Regions from separate parts of the Microbulbifer hydrolyticus genome, predicted to be linked through region 1. Evidence: predicted binding sites of a transcription regulator. Region 1 holds the regulator's gene; each other region holds the start of a gene.
The links. Region 1 encodes sigma-54, which starts transcription at its own class of promoters, with help from an activator protein. Its sites were predicted from a motif close to TGGCACANNNNTTGCNNT; they were not measured.
Positions count from the first base shown of each region.

Region 1 (4,942 bases):
CATCATGCCAGAGGTTACGGGCATCGATGCCGAGCGCGAGCTGGGTGTTTTCCTGGGGAGGCTGTTCGGCGACTCGCCGGATCAGCTCGGGCAGCAGGCTCGCGGGAAGGTTGTCGATACAGTTGAAGCCAACATCTTCCAGCAGTTGCAGGGCCGAGCTTTTACCGGAGCCTGAGCGGCCGCTGATTATGACCAGTCGCATAGACAAGCACTCCTTGCTGATACCGGGGCTGATGTACCGCCGGGATGGCTAACTTGAGCACGGCCGGCAACGGGGTGCCGCCAGTACACGCGATAGCTATTATGCCGCGGCGGCGCTGTTTATGGCCAGTGCGTAGAGGTCGTCGCTGGTGGTGGCTTCACGCAGCTTTTCGCGTACGCGGCTGTCGCTGAACAGGGCGGCAATTTCCGCCAATGTGTCCAGGTGCTCCTGCTCGGAGTCTTCAGGAACCAGCAATGCGAAAAGCAGGTCAACCGGCTGGCGGTCGATGGCATCAAAATCTACGGCGGGAGAGGTAGTACAGAGAACGCCGATGGGCTGCTCACAGCCGGGCAGGCGGCAGTGGGGGATGGCAACACCCTCGCCAATACCGGTGGAGCCCAGGCGTTCCCGGGCTACCAGCTGGTTGAACACGGTATCGGAATCCAGATCGGGGTATTGTTCTGAGATCGCCTGGGCGATGTTGAGTAACAGCTTTTTCTTGCTGCTCCCCGCCAGATGGCAAAGGCTCAGGCGGGGAGAGAGTAATGCTTCCAATGTCATAACTTACTGATGATCTAGCGGTACAGGCCAGCCGGTAACCTGGGTTGTGTTACGACTAGCGGTGACTGCGTAACTTTTCTTTGTGTTTCAGCAGTTGCCGGTCGAGTTTGTCAGTCAGCGAATCGATCGCTGCGTACATGTCCTCTGACTCCGAATCGGCAAAGATATCCTTGTTTCCGTTCACGTGAACCCGTGCCTCGGCCTTCTGGATAAGTTTGTCGACGGACAGGATGACCTGGGTATTGGTGATCAGGTCATTGTGGCGGGAGAGCTTGTCCAGTTTGGTCTGGCAGTAATCGCGAATGGCCGGAGTTACGTCTACATGGTGGCCACTGATATTGATCTGCATGGATTTCTCCTCATCGGGTACAACACAATTGGGCTGCACCCCCGCACAGGGCGGCAACCCTACTAGGAAGTGCGCCAGAATGGAAGGATACACTCAATGTCTGGCTATTGGTTGCCCAGAAACTGACCGGGGTAGTGTTGAACAGCCCTATTTTGTGACTGATCTATCTATATCAGTCGTTTCCGCTCGCTGGAAGATGGTATACCCATGGACTCGCGGTATTTGGCCACCGTGCGGCGAGCCACCTTGATGCCCTGGGAGTCGAGCTCCTGGGTAATCTTATTGTCAGACAGGGGTTTGCGCGGCTGCTCGGCGTCGATCAGTTTGCGGATCAGGGCGCGGATGGCGGTGGAGGAAGCATCCTCGCCGGAGTCGGTGCTGACATGGCTGGAGAAGAAGTACTTGAGCTCGAAAACCCCGCGCGGAGTCAGCATGTACTTCTGAGTTGTAACCCTGGAGATGGTGGACTCGTGCATGCCGATGGTCTCGGCGATGTTGGCCAGTACCATGGGTTTCATCGCTTCTGGCCCCTGTTCGAAAAAGCCCTGCTGCTTTTCCACGATGCAGCTGGCCACTTTCAGCAGTGTCTCGTGGCGGCTCTGCAGGCTTTTCAGGAACCAGCGCGCTTCCTGTAAATTATCGCGCAGGTAGTTGTTGTCGCTGGAATTGTCAGCGCGCTTGATCAGTGAGGCGTAGGTATCATTGATGCGCAGCTTGGGCGTTGTTTCCGGGTTCAGTTCCACCACCCAGCGATGCTGCTTGCGGCTCACAATCACATCGGGCACCACGTACTGGGGTTCTTCGCCGCCAAATGCTTCACCTGGGTAGGGGGTGAGGGTCTGGATCAGGCGCATGACCTCGCCGAGCTGTGCTTCGCTCAGGCGGGTGCGACGACTCAGTTGGCGAAAGTCCCGTTTGCCCAGCAGATCGAGATGCTGGCCCACAACAGTTTGGGCCTGAGCGAGCCAGGGGGTGTGTTCGGGTAGTTGGCGCAGCTGCAGGAGCAGGCTCTCACGCAGGTCTCGGGCCCCGCAACCTGCGGGTTCGAGCTGCTGAATGGTCTTCAGCACCGCCTGCACTTCGTCCGTGTCGACCCCGAAGGCCGCAGCCATTTCGTCGAGGTCCGCGTCGAGGAACCCGTTGGGGGCGATGGCGTCGATCAGGGCCTCACCGATCAGTTTGTCGATATCGGTCAGTGGGGTCAGGTTCAGCTGCCACACCAGGTGATCCTGCAGGCTCTCTGAAGCGGCATTGCGTTGCTCGAGCGCATAGTCTTCGCCGTCGCCGCCGCTGTAACTGCCACTGGTGTAGATGTCGTCCCAGCGGGTGTCTACCGGCAGGTCATCCGGGATTTCGCTGTTCCATTCGCCGTCAGCGGAGGATTCGTTCTGGGCCTCGCGGGCACTTTCGCGCTCGGCGGTTTCCCGCTCCTGTCCTTCGGAGCTGGCGGGGGTGTTCTGGTCCTGATGGGACTCGCCGGCATTTTCATCGAAGTCCGATTCCAGCAACGGATTGCTGTCGAGTGCCGACTGGATTTCCTGTTGCAGATCCAGCGTCGACAATTGCAGCAGACGAATAGCCTGCTGCAGCTGCGGTGTCATCGTCAGCTGTGTGCCGAGTTTTAACTGGAGTGACTGCTTCATATGGGGGTTGCCGGCAGAAAAATCTGGCGTTGGCCCGCCGCGACAAATTTGATGCTTGAAGCGGCGGCGTAAAGCTCATTTCCTGCAGACTACCGCGGGGCAATTCGGAACACAAGGGGCGGGTTAAGCAATAAGCGTGCCGAAAAATTTTGAGACTCCGGTCACAGGGGGGTTAGGTATGATGACTGCCTAAAGAAAAGGGAAATGGGCAGATGAAAATACCTGAATCTGCCTAGATGGTGAACTCATGTCCCAGATAGACATCTTTCACTTGTTTGTTTTCTGCGACGTCCCTGGGGTTTCCGGAGGCGATAATATGGCCCTCACTGACGATATAGGCGGTCTCGCAGATGTCCAGGGTTTCGCGCACATTGTGGTCGGTGATCAGGACGCCGATACCCCGGTCGCGCAGATGGCGGATAATCTGCTTGATATCGTTGACGGAGATAGGATCCACGCCGGCGAAGGGCTCGTCGAGCAGGACAAAAGCCGGGTTGGTGGCCAGGGCGCGCGCAATCTCCACACGTCGGCGCTCGCCGCCAGACAGCGCCATGCCCAGGCTGTCGCGGATATGGGTGATGTGAAACTCTTCCAGCAGGGCTTCCAGCTGTTCTTTGCGCTGGCTCTTGCTGAGGTCCTTGCGAGTTTCCAGGATGGCGAGAATATTGTCGGCCACCGACAGGCGGCGAAACACCGACGCCTCCTGCGGAAGATAGCCAATCCCCTTGCGAGCACGGCCGTGCATGGAGAAGCCGGTAATGTCTTCGCTGTCGATCAGCACCTGTCCCGCGTCTGCCTGAACCAGTCCGGCAATCATGTAGAAGCAGGTGGTTTTACCTGCGCCGTTGGGGCCCAGCAGTCCAACGACCTGGCCGCTGGATACGCTCACGGAGACATCCTGGACGACTTTGCGCTTTTTGTACTGCTTGGCGAGATGTAACGCTTTGAGCGTCGGCATGGCGAATTCCGGTATCTAGTGGAGCGGCATTGCGGCTCCAGCTTGGTAATTTTTTCGGGTATTTGCGCTTGTGACCTCAGTGGGAGGCTACTGGCCGTCTTCGGCCGGCTTGGATTCCGGCTTCCAGATCATTTCCACGCGCTTCTTCTCTGACTGCCCCTGAGCCTGCATCTGCTCGCTGTTGAGATCGTAATCGATACGTTCGGCAGACAGCGTATTGCCATCGCGGTCGACGAAGGCCTCGCCGGTCAGTTGCAGGGCGTCACTGCTCACCAGGAACTCGATTCGCCTGGCGCGGGCCTTGACCGGGCTGGTGCTTTCCTCCACCTGTTGCTGGAAGTGGGCCGGGGTGCCGGTGGCCACTACCTTGCTGATTTCGCCTTTGGCGCTGCCGTGAACCTCCACGCGATCCGCGCGAATTTGCAGGGACCCCTGACGGATAACCACATTGCCGCTGTACACAGAGAGGTTCTTGCTGCGATTGGCTTCCAGTTTATCGGCGGACACTTTCACCGGTTGCTCGCGGTCATTCGGTAGCGCCAGCGCATTGGTGGCCAGTATCAGGGTGGCAAGGACGGTGCCCCAAAGTGCGCGGCTCTTAGCGGTTATCGTTGGCCGATGACGGGCGAATTCATTGGGCTTCATAGCTGCTTTCCACATCGGACAGAATTTCTACCTTGTCTTGTTTGAGATCCGCGCGCAGGCCCTTGCCAGTAGTGCGATTGGGGCCGTCGGCAATGGTAACAACTTTGTCGGTCTCGGCGAATTCCTCACGGGGCTTGATCACGATTCTGGGGGTGCGCAGGGTTATTCCCGGTTCCGGTAGTTCCCGGATGGATACGTCACCCTCGAGTACCACCCGTTGCCCATTGTTGAAGGCAACGCCGGTGCGGGACTCTGTGCGCCAGCGGGAATCTTCTCCCTGATAGAACATCATGCGCGGTTCGGTGAGGTCCGCCCTGTCCCGGCGGGCAAACTGGAAAAACGTCACGCGCTCGGCATCCACTTCATAGGCAAGCGTGCCCGCGGCGCTGTAGTGGCGCGTGCGGGCGCCCCGGATTATAAGATCCGCCGCCTTGTTGTGCTCCTGTTGCGTGGGGCGCTTGCCCAGCAACTGCTCCGGAGGGCTCTCGGTAAACCAGAGCCCGAGGGAAATCAGCGTGACCACAATGACCATTGGAAGCCAGGTGCGCATGCGTTGAGTGTTTCCTTTTGCACGGTGGCCTTTG
Region 1 is NZ_CP047491.1:3,097,032-3,101,973, reverse strand. It holds gene rapZ (RNase adapter RapZ) at 1-202, opposite strand, end outside; gene ptsN (PTS IIA-like nitrogen regulatory protein PtsN) at 302-763, opposite strand; gene hpf (ribosome hibernation-promoting factor, HPF/YfiA family) at 819-1,112, opposite strand; gene GTQ55_RS13300 (RNA polymerase factor sigma-54) at 1,280-2,755, opposite strand; gene lptB (LPS export ABC transporter ATP-binding protein) at 2,988-3,713, opposite strand; gene lptA (lipopolysaccharide transport periplasmic protein LptA) at 3,801-4,358, opposite strand; gene lptC (LPS export ABC transporter periplasmic protein LptC) at 4,345-4,908, opposite strand.

Region 2 (4,942 bases), 330 kb from region 1:
GCTTGTAGGCGGAAACCGCAAAACCGTCGTCACTGGTGTAGGGGAAAAACGGCAGTATATGCACCGTGTTGATCAGCATTGGGAAGTGCGCCTGCAGGAAGTGGTGCAAGGTTTTCAGCGGCGGCTGGTTGTCGCTGACAATGCTGTTTCCGTAAGTGATGACGGCAATATCGGTCTGGTCCCACAGGTTTTTGTGGGCGAGGGGGCTCTGGCAGTCATCGTCCAGCCGCATGGTGCGCACCAGCTCGTGGGCAATGGGCTCGATGTCCAGATTCGGGTAGATAAAGGCCAGGTGATCCACCACTTTCTGGTGGAGCACATCCTTGATCGGAACTTGAGAGTTGGAATGGCTCACGGCTTCCCCCCGGGTTTCCATGCGGTTGTTTTTTTGCTTCAAACTTGTGCGGGCTACTAGTCTGGTGGATTAGATGTTGTACTCTTCGTAATCCGCTTCGACGGCCTGTTGCAGCCGATTCAGGAACCCGGGCTCGGCACTGGTAATGCGGTTCCAGCTCGGGATAAACGGGGTTTCCATTGGGTTTTCCAGGAACGCCTGTCCCGCCTTCACCAGGTTGCTGGCAAAGAGTTCTACCGTCTGCTCTTCTTTATGAATATCAAAATTCAGGCCATTTATGATGGCATCGTTGCGATAGGTCTCAACAAAGTCGAGGGCTACGCGGAAATAGGTGGCTTTGATACTGCGGAAGGTCTCTGATGAGAATACCGTGCCCTGGGTGGCGAGCTTGCGAAAAAATGACTTGGCGATGTCGATAGACATTTTCGACAGCCCGCCCTGTTCATCATCGAAGGAAACATCCTGGTGCTTGTGGTCGTAGGCGTGCGCTATGTCCACCTGGCACAGGCGGTTGGTCGAGTAATTGCGGTGCATCTCCGACAGGACGCCGATTTCCAGCCCCCAGTCGCTGGGGATGCGCAGGTCATTGATGACATCCCGACGGAAAGAAAACTCCCCGGCGAGGGAATAGCGGAAACTATCCATGTATTCCAGGTAGGGGGTGTGCCCATAAATCTTTTTCAGGGTGCGCACCAGCGGCGTAACCAGCAGCCGACATACGCGGCCATTGATTTTCCCATTGGCGACACGGGAGTAAAACCCTTTGCAGAATTCGTAGCTGAAGTTGGGATTGGCAATCGGGTAAAACAGGCGCGCCAGCATCATCCGGTCGTAGGTGACGATGTCGCAGTCGTGCAGCGCAATCGCCTCACCACGGCCTGAGGCCAGGATATAACCCAGGCAATACCAGACATTGCGCCCTTTACCTGCTTCCTTGGGGGCGAGGCCGTCGCTCTTCAGCTGTGCGTCCAGCTCGCGCAGGCGTGGACCATCGTTCCACAGAACCCGGACATGCTGCGGCAGGACGCTGAACTGCTTTAACGCATCGCGGTACTGGGATTCATCCGCGCGATCCAGGCCGATCACGATTTCGGAAAGGTAGGGCACATCTGCCAGGATATCGAGGATCTTCGGCAGCGCTTCGCCTTCCAGCTCCGAATAGAGTGAAGGCAACAACAGCGACATCGGGCGGTGCTTGGAAAAACGGACCAGATCCGCTTCCATGTCTTCCAGGCTGCGGTTGGAGAGATTGTGCAGGGTCGTGATGTCGCCATTCTGAAAAAAGTCGGTCACGGTTTGCTTCCTTTATTTCGGGTCTGTTTACATTCGAATGTTCGCGGAATGCTTGGAGTCGGTAGTGAAAATCTCTTCGATGGCCTCTGCCCACCCGCGTGGGCCTGTCTCCCGGGTAACGATCAGGTGTGGGTGGTGGGGGAGGCTCGGTGGAGGGTGTGCCGGAGAGCGAACGATAACGGCAATGTCTGCCACCCTGAGCATGTCGAGATCGTTTGGGCCGTCACCGCTGGCGATCAGGCGGCATTCGCGATCGGTATAGTGCTGGTAGGCTTTCTTGAGTAATTGCGTGGCGCGCCCTTTGTCGGTCTGCCCCAGTACGTGCAGGAAGCGTCCGCCCTGAAGGGTGGCGAACCCGGAGGCGTTGGCGCGTGCAATAAAGGCGAGTTTTTCCTGTTCATCCCCCTGCCACAGCAGGGGCTCGGAGTAATTGCGCTGGTTGGCCTTTTCCGCCTCGGCACTGGTAAGCCCGGTCGCGGCGACGATTTCTGCGGTAGAGGCGGCTGCGAAGTTGAGATAGGGCGCACCGTGTTTTTCGCCATCTTGCTGCAGGAAGGCGAGAATGTCATCGCGCCGCGCACCGGGCTCGACGATCCAAAAGCCCGACTCCTCGCGCGCGAACTCTGGTCTTTGGGGGAAGTAGCCCTGCGGAATGAAAATGGCCGAGCCATTTTCCACAATAAAGGGATGTTCGTTGTTGAGCGCCCGGCGCAGCTCCAGCATCTCGTCGCGAGTTTTGCTGCTGTTGAGAATCACCGGTATACCGCTGGACTCGAGTTTTTCCAGGGTGTCGTTCGCTGGCAGGTGGGAATAGCTGAAGTGGTCCAGTAAGGTGCCGTCGAGGTCGCTGGCGACCAGCCATTGAAAATCCGAAGAGTTGTACGCCGCGCTCTTTGTTTCTGTCATTAGTTTCCGAGTTGGTCAGAACTTTATCGTTTATTTAAATGGTCGTTATTGCTTTCTCTCTATTACCTCAATCCAAAAATAGTGCCAGACGGAGAAAAGTGAGCTACGACGGTGCTTGTAGCCGGTTGATTGGCGAGTAATTCATTGTGTTGGTCAGGGACCGTGAAACGGCGGGGAATTGGTGCGTCATAATGGGGCGTTGACTCCCTGCAGGTTTTCGAGCTGAGCCATTGTGGTGCAACCTGGGCGACCGGACTGCATAGTGGCAGGGGAATAGTCTGGTAAGGCGGTGGGTGGGACACGGGGCAGGAGAAGGGCGCAGCAACGGGAGGAAAGCAATCCCCGACCGTTTTACGGCCGGAGATCGCACATTTTTTGCTGTACGAGGGCACAGCAGGAATTTATCGAATCAGGGTGCGACGCAGTGCATGCAGCGCACATAAAGGGCGCGTGGATCCTTGAAGGACTTCAGTTCCGCAAGCGGCTGCAAGGCCGGTTGCAAGCTGCTGAACCAGGCTCCGAGGGGGAGGTTCTGCTCCACACTGGCGGCAATTTTGGCATCCACATTTTCAGCCAGGGCACGCATGATCTTTTCGCTGGGCGTCAGCTCTCGCTGAATTTCAACCACGTCGTAGTTTTCCAGCTTGGCGATCTGGGCGGCGTCGGCAATGGCATCCTTGAGGTTGCCCAATTCATCCACCAGCCCCAGTTTGTGTGCGGCGCGTCCGGTCCATACCTGCCCCTGGGCAATCTTGTGGATCTCCTGAGGGGTACTGCTGCGGGCTTCCGCTACCAGCTGGAGGAACTGCGCATAGGTGTGCTCCACCCCCTGTTGCAGTATGTCCGCGGCCGCCTCCGGCAGCGCGCGGTCCAGCCGCATGGTGCCGGCCAGCTCGGTAGTGCCGACGCCGTCGTTATAGATACCCAGGTGCTCGAGGGAATCCTCAAAGGTGGGGAAGGCGCCAAATACGCCGATTGAGCCGGTGATGGTGGACGGAGAGGCCCAAATGCGGTCGCCACCGGCCGCAATCCAGTAGCCACCAGAAGCGGCGACGCTCCCCATGGAAATAACCACCGGGATACCGGCTTCACGGGTGGCGAGCAGCTCCTGGCGGATGGCTTCGGAGGCGAAAGCGGAGCCTCCGGGGCTATCGATACGCAGTACCAGGGCTTTGACTTTTTTCTCGCGTGCCTCAGCAATCAGTTTGCCCAGACTTGCGCTGCCGATCTGTCCGGGGGGGGCTTCGCCATCGATGATGGCGCCGGCGGCACTGATCAGGCCGATTTTGTCACTTTTCAAATGGGGATCGGAAAGGTCGGCCAATTTGGTATGGCGCAGGTAATCCATCGCGTTGATATGTTTGTACTGGGACTTGTCGGCATCGCTGACACCGACCAGCTCCTGCATTTCCGCCATAGCGGCGCGGCGGGTGAGGAGCTTGTCGACAAACTGGTTGGCGAGGGCGGCTTTCGCCCAGCTACCGCCTTCGGCGCGCAGGTTTTGCGGCATGTCGGCGACGTAGTTGTCCACGGCGTTGGGCGGCAGGTTGCGCAGGCCGGTGACCTGTTCGGTGTACTCGCTCCATAACTGATGCAACCAGCGCGCATTGTTTTCCCTAGAGGCGGGAGACATGTCATCGCGGGTATAGGGCTCGATAAAGTCTTTGTAATCCCCCACACGGAACACGTGGAAGTTGATTTTCAGCTTGTCGAGGGCACTTTTGTAGTAGTTGCGGTAACTGCCAAAGCCCGTGAGCAGCAGTGAACCCATCGGGTTCAGGTAGACCTTGTCGGCATGGCTGGCGAGAAAGTATTGCCCCTGGGTGAAGTTGTCACCGATGGCGTAGACCGGCTTTTCGCTGGCCTTGAAGCGCCGTACGGCTTCACCGACTTCTTCCAGTTTACTGAGACTGGCGCCTGCGAGGTAATCGAGTTCCAGTACCAGCGCAGCAATACGTTTGTCGTTGGCGGCGCGGTCGATGGCGTCCACCAGGTCTTTGACGCGAGTCTCCGGGGGTCTGGAAGGGCCGCCGAGGAATCCGGGAATGCCGCTGGGCTGGCTGACTTCATCAACCAGAAAACCGCCGGGAGCGACTTTCAGTGCAGCGCCTTGCGGTACGGTGATACGTTCTTCACCGCCGAAAATGGCGACACCGATAAACAGCAGGATCAACAGGAACAGCAGGTTGGTAAATACCCGGCGCAGCCAGGTGATGGCGCCGCCAATGGCACCGAAAAAGCGGCGGACAGGTCCGCGGTGGCGAGTTGCTTCAGTCAAACCTGAAACTCCTTGTGTCGGTCTGTTGATTCGTTAGCGTTTTGCATTCTGCAACTGCACCAGCCAGCGGCTGGTCATCATCGCAGAGATAAACAGGATAAGGCTGAGGG
Region 2 is NZ_CP047491.1:2,763,661-2,768,602, reverse strand. It holds gene GTQ55_RS11800 (sugar phosphorylase) at 1-355, opposite strand, end outside; gene GTQ55_RS11795 (glycosyltransferase family protein) at 425-1,648, opposite strand; gene GTQ55_RS11790 (HAD-IIB family hydrolase) at 1,676-2,554, opposite strand; gene sppA (signal peptide peptidase SppA) at 2,964-4,832, opposite strand; gene GTQ55_RS11780 (DUF2069 domain-containing protein) at 4,866-4,942, opposite strand, start outside.
Region 2: GTQ55_RS11790 (HAD-IIB family hydrolase) is a predicted target of sigma-54. The motif match lies at 2,624-2,641, and genes of this name have one in related genera.

Region 3 (4,942 bases), 1.3 Mb from region 1:
TCGACGAGTACTTCGCGGCCGGAGGCCATCACCGTGATCCAGCGGCAGGTGTTCTCCAGCTGTCGCACATTACCCGGCCAGTCCAGCCCGGAGAGGTATTCTTCCGTCTCCTTTAACAGGATTTTCGGCTCGACCCCGAGGTCCTTGGCGGCGCTGTTGAAGAAGTGACGCACCAAGCGCGGGATATCTTCGCGACGGTCGGCGAGACGGGGAATGTGGATACGAATAACGTTGAGGCGGTGAAAAAGGTCTTCGCGGAACTTGTGTTGTTCGACCAGCCGCTCGAGATCCTGGTGGGTGGCAGCGATAATTCGCACGTCTACTTTTACCGGAGTGTGGCCACCGACCCGATAAAACTCGCCGTCTGCCAATACCCGCAGCAGACGGGTCTGGGTCTCTGCGGGCATGTCCCCGATTTCATCCAGAAACAGGGTGCCGCCGTTGGCCTGCTCGAAGCGACCGGCGCGCTGTGAACTTGCGCCAGTAAACGCCCCTTTCTCGTGCCCGAACAGCTCGGACTCCATCAGATCCTTGGGGATCGCAGCCATATTGAGTGCGATAAACGGCTGATTTTTACGCGGGCTATGATTGTGCAGCGCCGCTGCCACGAGCTCTTTACCGGTACCGGACTCACCGTTGATCAGCACGGTGATATTGGAGTGGGAAAGGCGGCCGATTGCACGGAATACTTCCTGCATCGCCGGCGCCTCGCCGATAATTTCCTTATTGCCGGTACCATTTTCGATGATCACCGGCTCTTCCGGTTCCTGCTCGTTGGCATGTGCCAGCGCGCGGCGTGTGACCGCCACGGCCTCATCGACATCAAACGGTTTGGGCAGATATTCGAAAGCGCCACCCTGGTAAGCAGCTACCGCACTGTCGAGATCCGAGTGGGCAGTCATGATGATGATGGGCAGGGCGGGGCGTTCGGCCTGGAATCGTTGCAGCAGCTTGAAACCATCCGAGCCGGGCATGCGAATGTCGCTGATCACCACATCTGGTGATTCGCTGTAAAAATCGTCCAGCGCGCGGTCGCCATTTTCATAGCAGGTTGTTTCGATCCCCGCCCGGGAAAGGGCGCGCTCCAGCACCCAGCGGATGGAGCGGTCGTCATCAATGATCCATACGCGATTGTTCATAGTACTTTTCCGGCTCTGTGATTACGTTCTAATAGTTCTGGTCTTGGTTTTGCCACTGGCTTGTTCGCCGTTTTGCTACTCATTCGCCAGTGGTAAATAAATCTGGAATTCCGTCTGCCCGGGCTGGCTCTCGCATTTGATCAGCCCCCGGTGCTGGTTAATGATGTGCTGGGAGATGGAAAGCCCCAGCCCCGAGCCCTCGGCGCGCCCGGAAATCATCGGATAAAAAATCCGCTCGCGGATGTCTTCCGGAATTCCCGGGCCGTTGTCCACGATGTCAATGCGGCATACAAGCGGACAATGCCTCCGGCCGATGGTGAACTGCCGCTGCACCCGGGTGCGTATGGTCAGGTCTCCTTCCTCCAGGCCAATGCTTTCGGCAATCGCCTGCATCGCGTTGCGGGCAATATTCAGTACCGCCTGAATCAGCTGTTCGCTATCAGCCGGAATATCCGGAATCGACGGGTCGTAGTCCCGCCGGATGATCAACGCCCCGTCGCACTCGGCCTCGATCAGCTGCGCCACGCGCTCGGTGATTGAATGCACGTTGACCGATTGCAACCTCACCGGCTGGCGCGGCCCCAGCATCCGGTCCACCAGATTGCGCAGTCGGTCTGCCTCTTCGATGATGATCTGGGTGTACTCACCGAGGCCGTCATCCTCCAGGTCACTCAATTCCCTTTGCAGCAACTGTGCCGCTCCGCGAATTCCTCCCAGCGGATTTTTCACTTCGTGGGCCATGCCTCGCACCAGGTTGCGCGTGGTCTCCTGGGCTGAGATCAGCGCATCTTCACGTGCGATGCGCAGCAGGCGGTCCATGGACTGGACCTCCAGCAGCAACAGGCCCAGCTCGGTGAGGGGTGTCACCGAGTAGTCCACGGTGCACTCTTCCAGGTTGTGCAGCAGCCACAAGGCGCGCCGGACCGTGTATTTTTCGCCGGTGGCCAGTGCCGAGCGCAGCGCCTGCTCAGAGGAGCGAGACTCGCGCACGACCTCGTCGAGAGGCAGGCCAATAGAGCGGGCGCTGGAAGCCGCCACCAGATCCTCGGCAGCCGAGTTCAGGTAGCAGAGGGACAGGTTTTCATCGAGCACCAAAACGGCCGAGGTAAGGTTGTCCAAAAGCAGGCGTAGCTGGCGATCATTGAGCATTCAGGGGGTCCGATTTCGTTCATTGCTTCGGCTCGCCTATTGGGAGTGCAAGAAGCAAACCAAAATGGCGCAAAAAACCGGACACAGGAGAGGGTTTCAGGGGCGCCGGTGGCCGACCTCACAAGATGATGCACCAAAATCGTGCACAGAGCAAAAAACAGCCAGCTTTGATGCTCAGAAACGGGCGCGGGGCAAGTTACGGGGGTGTCGGGCGAGCGCGGACGGGCGCGTCCAGCGATTTGGGCACCGGGTGGGGAGCCCCCGGCGCTCAAGGTCATTGCGGCAGGGTATTGCCGCCGCCCTCGCAGTTAGCGAGGCGGTCGGTTAGCGCGGCTGTGGTTTGGGGGGCCTGGCGACGCCGGGGGCCTGGGGTAACTTCGGCATCTGCGGCGCCTGTTCGGCAGGGAAATCGGGGATCTGACCACCGGGACGCTTTACATGGACCTGGATGGCCTGGGACTGGGCCAGGGGGCGCCCACCAGCACCTAGCAACACCGCCTGTATCGTATGCGTGCCGCGCTCCAGTGCCGAGATATCCAGGCTGGTACCGGACGACGTACCCGACCAGCGCTGACCGTCAACCACAACAAAGAATTCGTAGCCGTCTTTGGGGACAGGGTCGAGGGCGACCTGCAGCACGACAAACCGCTGCCCCGGCGGGATGGTGGCGTCATTGGCGGGGCTCACGATCGCAAAGTTAACCGGGCCCTCGTAGTCATCGCGGTCGCGCCTATCCCCGGGGGACAGCTTACGTGTCCGCAACGGCTGCTTCGGCGCGATGGGCTGTACGTTGATGGGGCCTATCTCGACCTTCTCGGCTTTCTGGCCAGCGGGGGGGCTGTCACTGAATGTCACCCGGCCATCCGGTCCGACAATCTTGTATACGCTGCCACCTGAGGTGCCACTCGCCTTTTTGTCATCGGCCGCCGAGTCCTGCTGCGCCAGAACCGGCGCAGCCAGCAACACCGCCAGCAGTGCAATCCACCTGATCATGGGCTTTCCTGCCTCTCACTTTCTATTTGAGGTTGCATAGTAAAGGCTAGTGTACTCCTCTCTCCTCTACCCGCATAAAAAAAGCCCACACCTTGCGGGTGTGGGCTTTCTCGTCATCTTTGCACCGTTCTCACCAGACCGCTGTATGAACAGAGCCCGGCGGCGGCGCTCAGATGATACTCCGTTTTAAACGGTAGCGCCTGCGGCGTTTAAGGCCGGGGCGCTCTCGCCGTTTTTATACAGAGTAATACAGCTCGAACTCAACCGGGTGAGTGGTCATGTTCACACGCTGCACCTCTTCGCGCTTCAGTTCGATGAAGGCGTCGATGGCGTCGTCGGTGAATACACCACCTTCGGTCAGGAACGCGCGGTCCTGATCCAGGCAGTCCAGAGCCTGTTCCAGGCTGGAAGCAACGGTCGGGTACTCGGCCAGCTCTTCTGCCGGCAGGTCGTACAGGTCCTTGTCCGCAGCGTCGCCCGGGTGGATCTTGTTCTTCACGCCGTCGAGGCCAGCCATCAGCAGGGCTGCAAAGGCCAGGTACGGGTTGGCGGTCGGATCCGGGAAGCGGGTCTCGATACGCTTGCCTTTCGGGCTCGGCACGAACGGAATACGGATGGACGCAGAGCGGTTGCGCGCGGAGTAGGCCAGGATTACCGGCGCTTCGAAGCCCGGAACCAGACGCTTGTAAGAGTTGGTGGAAGAGTTACAGATCGCGTTCAGAGCGCGCGCGTGCTTGATGATACCGCCGATGTAGAACAGGGCAGTTTCAGACAGGCCAGCGTAAGCGTCACCGGCGAACTGGTTTACGCCGTCTTTGCTGAAGGACTGGTGCACGTGCATACCGGAACCGTTGTCACCTACCAGCGGCTTGGGCATGAAGGTCGCGGTTTTGCCGTAAGCGTGCGCTACGTTGTGTACCGCGTACTTCAGGATCTGAACCTCGTCCGCTTTCTTGGTCAGGGTGTTGGCGCCAACGCCGATTTCACACTGGCCAGCAGTACCCACTTCGTGGTGGTGTACTTCAATTTCCAGGCCCATGGCTTCCATCGCGGAACACATGGCAGCGCGGATATCGTGCAGGGAGTCGACCGGCGGAACCGGGAAGTAGCCGCCCTTAACGCCCGGACGGTGACCCATGTTGCCTTCCGCGAAAGAGGCACCGGAAGACCAGGCCGCTTCTTCAGAATTGATTTTGTAGAAGGCGCCACCCATTTCGGCACCCCAGGTGATGTCGTCGAATACGAAGAACTCGGGCTCCGGACCGAACAGCGCGGTATCACCGAAACCGGTGGACTTCAGGTATTCCTCGGCGCGCAGCGCGATGGAACGCGGGTCGCGCTCGTAGCCCTGGCCGGTGATCGGGTCGACAATGTTACAGCGAATGATGACAGTCGCTTCGTCGGTGAACGGGTCCAGGAAAGAGGTTTCGTCGTCCGGCATCAGGATCATGTCGGATTCGTTGATGCCCTTCCAACCTGCGATGGAGGAACCGTCGAACATCTTGCCTTCTTCGAAGAACTCGCCGCCAACTTCCTTAGACGGAATGGAAACGTGTTGTTCCTTACCTTTGGTATCGGTGAAGCGCAGGTCTACCCATTTGGCTTCGCTCTCTTTAATCAGTCCGAGCGTTTTCGCTGACATTGCAGTCCTCCAAGAATGA
Region 3 is NZ_CP047491.1:217,133-222,074, reverse strand. It holds gene glnG (nitrogen regulation protein NR(I)) at 1-1,139, opposite strand, end outside; gene glnL (nitrogen regulation protein NR(II)) at 1,215-2,288, opposite strand; gene GTQ55_RS00960 (DUF4124 domain-containing protein) at 2,613-3,281, opposite strand; gene glnA (glutamate--ammonia ligase) at 3,517-4,923, opposite strand.
Region 3: glnL (nitrogen regulation protein NR(II)) is a predicted target of sigma-54. The motif match lies at 2,333-2,350, and genes of this name have one in related genera.

Region 4 (4,942 bases), 270 kb from region 1:
GGGCAAACTATTTTGAACTACACCTGCGAAACCACAGAAGTGTCAGACTCCGACCATCGGGCGTCCAACTCGGAGAGCCTGGAGTTCGCCACCGCCACCGAATGCGGCAAGCGCGACTATAACGATGATGCTGTCGCAGTGTACCGGGCGTCCGGCAACGAATTGCGTTACCGCGGCTCACTGGCGGCGATTGCCGATGGCGTGGGCAGCGCAGAGGCCGGCGGCGCGGCAGCGCGTGCGGCGGTTAGCGGGTTTATTTCCGACTACTACAGCACGCCGGATTCCTGGTCGGTAAAGCAGGCGGCGGCGCGGGTGTTACAGGCTCTGAACAGCTGGCTGTACCGGCAGAGCGGCGGCGCAGATGAGGTACAACGCGGCTGGCTGACAACCTTTTCGGCGGTGGTGCTGAAAGGCTCCACTGCGCACCTGATTCATATCGGGGATTCACGAATCTATCGTCTGCGCGCAGGTAAACTGGAATGCCTGACCCGGGACCACAGCCGTGCGCTCGGGCCGGGACGGACCTTTCTGAGCCGGGCGCTGGGAATGGATGCGCATGTTGAGGTGGATTACCGGCAGGAGCCACTGGAGGTCGGGGACCTTTTCTGTGTGACCACCGACGGCATTCACGATTGCCTGCCGAAAGTGCAGCTTACCGAAATTCTTTGCCAGCATGGGGTTGAAGCCTCGACACCACTGATTACCGCCGCAGTCGAGAACGGCAGTGGCGACAACCTCAGCCTGGCCCTGTGCCAGGTAAACGCGCTGGATGGACTGGAAACAGACGACTTGCTGCTCGCCACGAGCGAGCTACCCTTCCCTCCCCCCTTGCGCCCCGGCAACAAGATTGAAAACTACGAAGTCCTGCAGGAGCTGCACGCCAGCAGTCGTAGCTACCTGTATCTGGTGCGGGACATGGAGTCCGATCGCAACGGGGAAGGTGAAACACTGCGGGCATTGAAGGCGCCGTCGGAAAATTTTATCGACGACCCGGCCTATATCGAGCGTTTTATCGCTGAAGAATGGACCGGACGGCGGCTGGAGCACCCCGCCATTGTCAAGATTTTTCCCCCGCGCAAAGAGCGAAAGTTCCTCTACCATGTGATGGAGTATGTGGACGGCCAGAACCTGCGCCAGTGGATGCAGCTCAACCCGCAGCCACCGCTCGACCAGGTGCGCAACCTGGTGCAGCAACTGGTCAGCGCACTGCGCCGGCTACAGCGGCTGGAAATCGTGCACGGCGACCTGAAGCCGGAAAACATCATGGTAGACCGCAACGGCCGCCTGAAGCTGATCGACCTGGGCGGCGCCAATGCTGCGGGATTGCAGGAACTACTGCGTTACCAGGACAGCGCACCGCCGGGCAGCAAGAATTACTGCGCGCCGGAATATTTCATGGGAGACGCCGCCAGCCACCGCTCGGATATATTTTCCCTCGGCGTGATCGCCTATGAGCTACTCACCGGCCACTACCCTTACAAAGAGCGCTTTGGCAGTAGCCAATACCAGCTGAAAAACTACGCGAGCATGCGCTATATCAGCGCGCGCAAGTACCGGGATGACTTGCCGGAATGGATCGACGGCGCCCTGCGTCGCGCCTGTGCACCGGATCCCAGAAGTCGCTACCCCGCCCTGTCCGAACTGGTTCACGACCTGAGCACACCGAACAAAAAGTTCATCAACCAGAAAAAGCCGCCGCTGATGGAGCGCAATCCTCTGCTGTTCTGGCAGGTGGTCGCCGCTCTCGCGACACTCTCCCACTTTCTGTATTTCCTGTAAGCAGTGCCTGCGCTGAAATACACTGTGTTCCGGCCTCTGCTCTACCGGCACCCCGCACCATGCGCGTGCCAACTTGGGGCGCGCACCACGAAAGCGCACCAATTTGTCGCGCACCTGACTGCCAATTTATACCGCGTTTTCTCTAAAACCCGGTGAACATTGCGGTACCCCCAAGGGCCGGGCTCGAGCCACGAGTTGGCATAGAGATTGAATACCATTAGTCACAACCCGAAATTCTTTTAGCAAGGCAACGGCGCCTGACACTCTTCGACAGAAGAGGGGACGCCCGTGCAGCCTCCAGCTTCCCCGGCCCCCCCAGCGCTTTTCTTCTGTCGCGAACCTCAGGCACCAACACCTGGTACTAGACCTCGCAAAACACGGCAGAGATTATGGTTAAGCAAAAAATCGTCGTCATCGGCAACGGCATGGTGGGTCACCACTTCCTGGAACAACTGGCAAACCGTCCCGAACGGGAATTGTTCGACGTGCTGGTATTCTGTGCCGAGCCCCGCCCCGCCTACGACCGGGTACACCTCTCTGAATACTTTGGCGGCCGCACTGCGGACGACCTCGCCATGGGCAAGGTTGAGCAGTACCGTGAATGGGGTTACGACCTGCGCCTGAACGATGCCGCTGTGGGCATCGACCGCGAGGCCAAGGTGGTCACTTCTGCGAGCGGCGCCACCGAATCCTACGATCACCTGGTACTGGCTACCGGCTCCTATCCTTTTGTTCCGCCGATCCCCGGCCACCAGCACGAGAAGTGCTTTGTTTACCGTACCATCGAAGACCTCGACAAGATCCAGGCCGCAGCCAAAGACGGCAAGGTTGGCGTTGTGGTCGGTGGTGGCCTGCTCGGCCTGGAAGCAGCCAACGCTCTGAAGCAGTTGGGCCTCGACGCCCACGTGGTGGAATTCGCACCGGGCCTGATGTCCGTTCAGCTGGACGAAGGCGGCTCCAAGCTGCTGCGGGAAAAAATTGAAGAACTCGGCGTAACCGTACACACCAGCACCGCCACCGAGCTGATTGAAGAAGTCGACGGCGGCCGCCTGCGCATGAACTTCAAGGGCGACACTTCCCTGGATACCGACCTGATCGTGTTCTCCGCCGGTATCCGCCCGGAAGACAGCCTGGCGAAATCCGCCGGTATCGAACTGGGTGAGCGCGGCGGTATCGTGATCGACAATAACTGCCGTACATCCGACAAGAATATTTTCGCCATCGGCGAGTGTGCGCTGTTCAATAACTTCATCTTCGGCCTGGTAGCCCCCGGCTACACCATGGCACGCACAGCCGTATCCCTGTTGTGTGGTGAGGCAGCAGAATTCAACGGCGCCGACATGAGCACCAAGCTGAAACTGCTGGGTGTAGAGGTAGGCTCCATCGGCGATGCGCACGGCCGCGCGGAAGGCTCTGCGGCGATCACCTTTGTCGACGAACAGACCGGCGTTTACAAGCGCATGATCACCGACAGTGAAGGCAAGAAGCTGCGCGGTGCGGTGCTGGTAGGTGACACCGGTGACTACGACACCCTGCTGCAATATCACCTGAACGATATGGATCTTCCGGAACATCCGGAGCAACTGATCCTGCCGTCTCTGGATGGCGCAGCTCCGGCACTGGGCGCAAACGCGCTGCCAGATACCGCCACCATCTGTTCCTGCCACAACGTGAGCAAGGGCGATATCGTCGGCGCGGTTCAGGGCGGCTGCTGCTCGCTGGGTGATGTAAAGGATGCAACCAAAGCCTCCACCGGTTGTGGTGGCTGCGCGGCGCTGCTGAAAAATGTGGTGGATACCGAGCTGGCGGCACTGGGGGTCGAGGTTAACAACAACCTCTGTCCACACTTCCCTTACACCCGCCAGGAAATTTTCCACATGGTGCAGGTGGAAGAGATCAAGACCTTCGATGAGCTGCTGCACAAGCACGGCAGTGGCAAGGGCTGTGAAATCTGTAAACCGACCGCGGCTTCCATTTTTGCCTCCCTGTGGAACGAGCACATCCACAAGAAGCCGCACGTTGGCCTGCAGGACACCAACGATACCTTCATGGCCAATATGCAGAAAAACGGTACCTACTCCGTGGTTCCGCGTATCGCCGGCGGTGAAATTACCCCCGAGAAACTGATTGTGCTCGGCCAGGTGGCGAAGAAGTACGACCTGTACACCAAGATCACCGGCGGCCAGCGTATCGACCTGTTCGGTGCGCGCCTGGAAGAGCTGCCGGAGATCTGGCGCGAGCTGACCGACGCGGGCTTTGAGACCGGCCACGCCTACGGTAAGTCCCTGCGCACGGTCAAATCCTGCGTGGGCAGCACCTGGTGCCGCTTCGGGGTTCAGGACAGTGTTGGCATGGCGCTGACCGTCGAGAACCGCTACAAGGGCCTGCGCTCCCCGCACAAGATCAAGATGGCGGTTTCCGGCTGTACTCGTGAGTGCGCGGAAGCACAGAGCAAGGACATCGGTGTGATTGCCACCGAGAATGGCTGGAACCTGTATGTCTGCGGCAACGGCGGTATGCGCCCGCGCCATGCGGATCTGTTCGCCACCGACCTGGACGACGTAACGCTGATCAAATACATCGACCGCGTGCTGATGTTCTACGTGCGCACCGCGGACAAGCTGCAGCGGACGTCAGTCTGGCTGGAGAATCTGGAAGGCGGTCTGGATTACCTGCGCGAAGTGGTTATCGAGGACAAGCTGGGTATCTGCGAAGAACTCGAGCGCCAGATGGGCAATGTGGTCGGCACTTACCAGTGTGAGTGGAAAACCGCGATCAATGACCCGGAGATGCTGAAGCGCTTCCGTCAGTTCGTGAACACCGACGAGAAGGACGAGAAAATCGTGTTCGTGGAGGAGCGCAAACAGCGCCGCCCGGCCACCCAGGAAGAAATCGTCAAGATTGCCGAGCCGGCTTAAGTCTTAGAGAAGCCCGCTGGCGGTGGAGCACCGGGCGGGAGGTTTCAGGACCGCGGTGAACCCATCCCTGGGCGCTGCGGCGCAAACATCCTGTTTGCGACGCTCCTGAAACCTCCCGCCCGGCACTCCACCTTCGCATCTACCTTCAGTGGGTAGAGCGCTAGTAAAGAATTATTAATTTTTCACCACCCTTAATTGTGGAGAACCAGAATGAGCGAAGTTGCCATAACCCGCGCCGAGTGGCT
Region 4 is NZ_CP047491.1:3,369,604-3,374,545, forward strand. It holds gene GTQ55_RS14350 (bifunctional protein-serine/threonine kinase/phosphatase) at 40-1,779, shown strand; gene nirB (nitrite reductase large subunit NirB) at 2,169-4,697, shown strand; gene nirD (nitrite reductase small subunit NirD) at 4,908-4,942, shown strand, end outside.
Region 4: nirB (nitrite reductase large subunit NirB) is a predicted target of sigma-54. The motif match lies at 1,976-1,993, and genes of this name have one in related genera.